Regions from separate parts of the Lentilactobacillus curieae genome, predicted to be linked through region 2. Evidence: riboswitches for the same ligand, from Rfam matches in the RefSeq annotation. Region 2 holds a riboswitch; the other holds the start of a gene.
The links. A riboswitch is a leader RNA that binds a small molecule or an ion and turns the genes downstream of it on or off. The one in region 2 is predicted to bind thiamine pyrophosphate.
Positions count from the first base shown of each region.

Region 1: another riboswitch for thiamine pyrophosphate. It lies ahead of thiW (energy coupling factor transporter S component ThiW); the one in region 2 lies ahead of PL11_RS05450 (ECF transporter S component).

Region 1 covers NZ_CP018906.1:285,502-287,709, forward strand. The annotation lists gene PL11_RS01600 (HoxN/HupN/NixA family nickel/cobalt transporter) at 1-814, shown strand, start outside; TPP riboswitch at 862-959, shown strand; gene thiW (energy coupling factor transporter S component ThiW) at 1,002-1,505, shown strand; gene PL11_RS01610 (AzlD domain-containing protein) at 1,595-1,927, opposite strand; gene PL11_RS01615 (AzlC family ABC transporter permease) at 1,939-2,208, opposite strand, start outside.
Region 2 covers NZ_CP018906.1:1,150,503-1,152,710, forward strand. The annotation lists gene PL11_RS05445 (ABC transporter ATP-binding protein) at 1-821, opposite strand, end outside; gene PL11_RS05450 (ECF transporter S component) at 833-1,408, opposite strand; TPP riboswitch at 1,588-1,678, opposite strand; gene PL11_RS05455 (Cof-type HAD-IIB family hydrolase) at 1,793-2,208, shown strand, end outside.

The sequences.
Region 1 (2,208 bases), 870 kb from region 2:
CGCTTTTGATGTCGACCACATCGCAGCAATCGACAACATTACTCGTAAAATGATGAATGAAGGTAAAAACACCCACGGAGTTGGTTTTTCATTCTCCTTTGGTCACTCCATTGTCGTATTTTTAATGACCATGTTCACAGTTGGTCTGGTCGACCTAACTAAACAATCTCAAGGTTCCATTACCGAATTCGGTCATGTATTTGGCACTTTAATTGCTGGGATCACCCTTCTCCTCTTGGCAGCAATCAACGTTTATCTACTGTGGTCTTTAATCAAAAGTAACCCCGACAAACCTGCAGATAAAACTAACTGGGTCTTTAAGTTACTTAATAAGTTTCTCAGTCTGATCAATCACAACTGGCAAGTCATGATTGTTGGATTTCTCTTTGGGATTGGTTTTGATACCGCAACCCAAATTGCGGTAATGACCACTTCAGTCGTCGCTGCCACCAAAGGAGTTCCATTCATTATTGTGCTTGGGTTCCCGCTACTATTCACTGCCGGAATGTGCTTAATGGACACTCTTGATGGAATTTTTATGACATCTGCATATGGTTGGTTCTTGTCGTCTCCATCCCGAAAAATAAAGTACAACATCATCATTACTGGAATATCTGCAGTTGCGGCGATTCTAATTGGTTCAATTGATGTTTTGCAAAGTCTTGCCTCTAACTTTAATTGGAATAACCAATGGATTGTGGCAATTACTCACCTCGATTTCCATACACTTGGAGTCACCTTACTGTTCATCTTCATCATTGCTTGGGGTATCGCTGGTCTAACCTGGAAATATCATCAAAAGTCCAAAAATTAACCCCGTTAACTACATATCCATGCTAGAATAAACCTATTAAAATACTCGAATGACATTAGGGGTGCCCTTGGGCTGAGACAACGAAAGTTGGACCCTCGAACTTGATCTGGTTAGCGCCAGCGGAAGAAAATGCCGATTTCTTTTTTTAGAATCCCCTACTGTCGTCGAACATTGGAGGATTTTTATTTTGCGTAATCAAAGGCTTTATTCACTTGTTTTGACAGCAATCTTTTCAGCAGTCGGAGTCGTCGGTGGTAGTATGTTTGAGTTTAGTGTCGGGGCGGCTAAAGTTGCTCCAGTTCAGCATTTAGTTAATCTAGTCTCTGGCGTAATGCTAGGACCTTGGTGGGCATTGACCCAAGCATTCCTTACCTCACTTATCCGGAACATTATGGGAACTGGTACCGTACTCGCCTTTCCTGGGAGTATGATTGGCGCATTCTTTGTTGGTTGGATCTTCAGAAAAACCAAGAACTTCCTGGCTGCCACATTTGGTGAACTGATTGGAACCGGAATAATTGGGGCAATTGTCGCTTACCCAGTTGCGAGCTGGCTCATGGGAGCCAAAGGTGCACTTTATATATTCATCCCTAGCTTTTTTCTCAGTGCACTCGTCGGGGTGATTATTGGGTATATTATTTTGTTGGCGCTGAATAAAAGAGGCCACCTAAAAAATGGCCATCATCTGTAAAACAATAAGACGGAGTTACGATTTAATATCGTAACTCCGTCTTTTGTATGAATCATATATCATTCATTGAAAAAAATTTTTAACAAATTCTAGATGAAAACCGCCAGAATAAATACAGCCGCAAGACCCAGAACAACTGAAATTGTCATTGACCTGGTCCAGTACGCAATTCCAATAACTAACACCGCAGCCACCAATTCAGGGGCTTTATCCACAATTGAAATTTGGTAACTAGAATTAATGAATAAGTCTTTAACCACTAAGGCTGTGAACAAAGATACGGGAACGTATCTCATCCATTCATTAAACCATAACGGGATTTTTCTTTTTCTGAAAAACAACAACGGTATCAACCGTGGCGCAAACGCAACGACAAAACACGCAAGTATCAACCAAAAATGTTGTGTTGTACTCCATTCCATAATTCCGACTCCTAATCATTAGCGTCCTTAGGTGATCCAGCTGGGTTCTTCATCGACCTTAGCCAACCACTCTTGGGTAATCTCTTCCGAATTGTAGCTTCCAAGGCAAAACCAATGAAAGAAGCAATCAACGTAGAGATTACTAACCCAAGGGTAGACTTGGTAATCATCATGAAGAACGCAGCTAAAAATCCTGAAATAATGCAGATGAAAATGATCAACCCGTTCTTCAACTGCATCACAATCATGTAGAGGAATAGCGCAGTCAATGCGAAATGCAC
Region 2 (2,208 bases):
AATGTTTCTTTATGGGGATCCAGTTTGAAGTCATTCAGGTAAAGGATGTTGTTATCCTGTCCAGTTGGCATGCTTACCGGGATTTCTTCGATTTGGTTTTCAGCGAATCTTTGGAAAAACGCGTTGGCAGAATCGGTGTCTAGCTTAGAAATCTGACGGGTAGCTGGATCCAGATAAAAGAAGTTGTCGATTAACCCTTGATAGTTGCTCAAATCGTGGTCGGCTAAAATAATTGTCTTCCCGAATGTTGTTTGAAGCTGTTTTAACTTATTGATCAGGTCCGTCCGAGTATCAAAATCAATGCTGGCAAATGGCTCATCGAGAACAATCACGTCAGCGTCCATGGCAATAATGCTGGCGAGTGCCACTCGTTGCTTTTGCCCACCGGAAAGGGTGCTGATCTTTCGGTTCTTCAATGATGTGATTCCCACGAAGTCAAGGGCATGATCAATGATGCGGTCCATCTTAGCAGGGTCAGCTTGGATGTTTTCAAGGACGAAGACCAGTTCATCCTTGACCACGTCCATAGCAAACTGTTGATTTGGGTTTTGAAACATCATGGCGACAAGCTGGTTCTTGGTGTTTTGGGAAACCTTAGTGATGTCTTGACCAGAAAACTCAATGGTCCCCGTTGATTCACCTTCCACAAAGTTCGGGTACAGGCTCGCAATGAACTTCAACAGCGTAGTCTTACCACTCCCAGATGGTCCCGATAATAGTGAAAATTCACCGTCAGGGAAGGTGAGGTTTAGGTCTTTAAGAACCCAGTCGTCCACGCCTTGATATTTAAAATTAAAATGAGTTACTGCAACGTCAGCCATTAATAATCCCTCTAATTAGTTGATACTGATAGGTGGCTCTTATCAAGCATGTTGGTGATTGCTTTGGTAAGTAGGCCACCAAAGATGAATGTTGAGATGTAGCGGGTAATAAATAGTGCCACAATCATCAGTGGTGCGTAGTGACCGTACCCGTTTTTGATGATGTCCCAACCAAAGGTAACCACAACTGTGGTCAAAATGGATAGGTTTAAACCAAACCAACCGTATTTTTTGTAACCAGTTAGGGCAAATCCAAGTTCAGAACCAATTCCTTGAACTAAACCAGAGATGAATGCCCCAGCGCCCCATTGGCCACCAAGAAATACTTCGACTGCTGAACCTAGGAATTCACCTAAGAAGGCAGAACCGAGAGTTTTGATCAGGTAACCAGTTAATGGCCCAGCCATTGTCCAGAGTCCCATGAGGATATCATTGGCAAATGGTGCCATTCCGAGTGGGGTAAGGGCAACGGTCAGCGCAGTATAGAGAAAACCGGCCCCCCAGAAGATGATTCCGCTAAAGATGGCAATTAGCGCAACCAGGATAATGTTGTGCAAAGTCCAAGGACTTTTTTTCTTGTTTTCCATGAAACAAGACCTCCAAAATTTATTTCATACAAACTATGGAGATTGGTCTACAGTGAATTCTTTTGTTGGCAAGTATAAATCAAATGAATAATTGATAACTCTAGCCAAACAAAAAGGCCCACCCTGACTAGGGTGGACCTTGATAAAATTCATCGTAAATGCAGTTTATCCATTAAAAAAATACAACGGAATTATGCTCCCTTCGCTGGTATTAGCCAGATCAGGTTCGATGGGTTTTATCTCAGCCTTGCGGCACCCCAGATAGTTGTATGATCGACATTCAGTATACAGGTATAGTTAGTTTTTAGCAATCGATTAATTAATTGTGATGCGTTAGAATTGAAGGTAGATTGATTACACTTTTAAAAATAAGGAGGAAGCGACATGGTTAAAGTCATTGCTTCTGATATGGATGGAACATTTTTAAATGATCAAAGTGAGTTCGATACTGAGGCATTTCAAGCTCAACTGGATCAAATGAAGGACAAGGGGATGCACTTTATTTGTGCGACTAGTAATACGTATGCCCACTCATTACGACAGTTTAGTCAAAATTCTGGGCCAATCGCCTACGTTTGCGATAACGGGGCGCACGTAATTGATGATCGTGGCGTTACTGTATTTGAAGATGCCATTGATCCTCTGTTGCTCCGCCAAATTATTGAGTTCCTACAGACTGATCGTGACTTTGTAGGAGCAGAGATTATTCTCGCTGGTCGTAACGGTTCGTACTGTAATCTTCCTGCTGAATCTGACCGGTTTAAGGATTCACAGAACTTTTACGAGGATCTCCAGTCAGT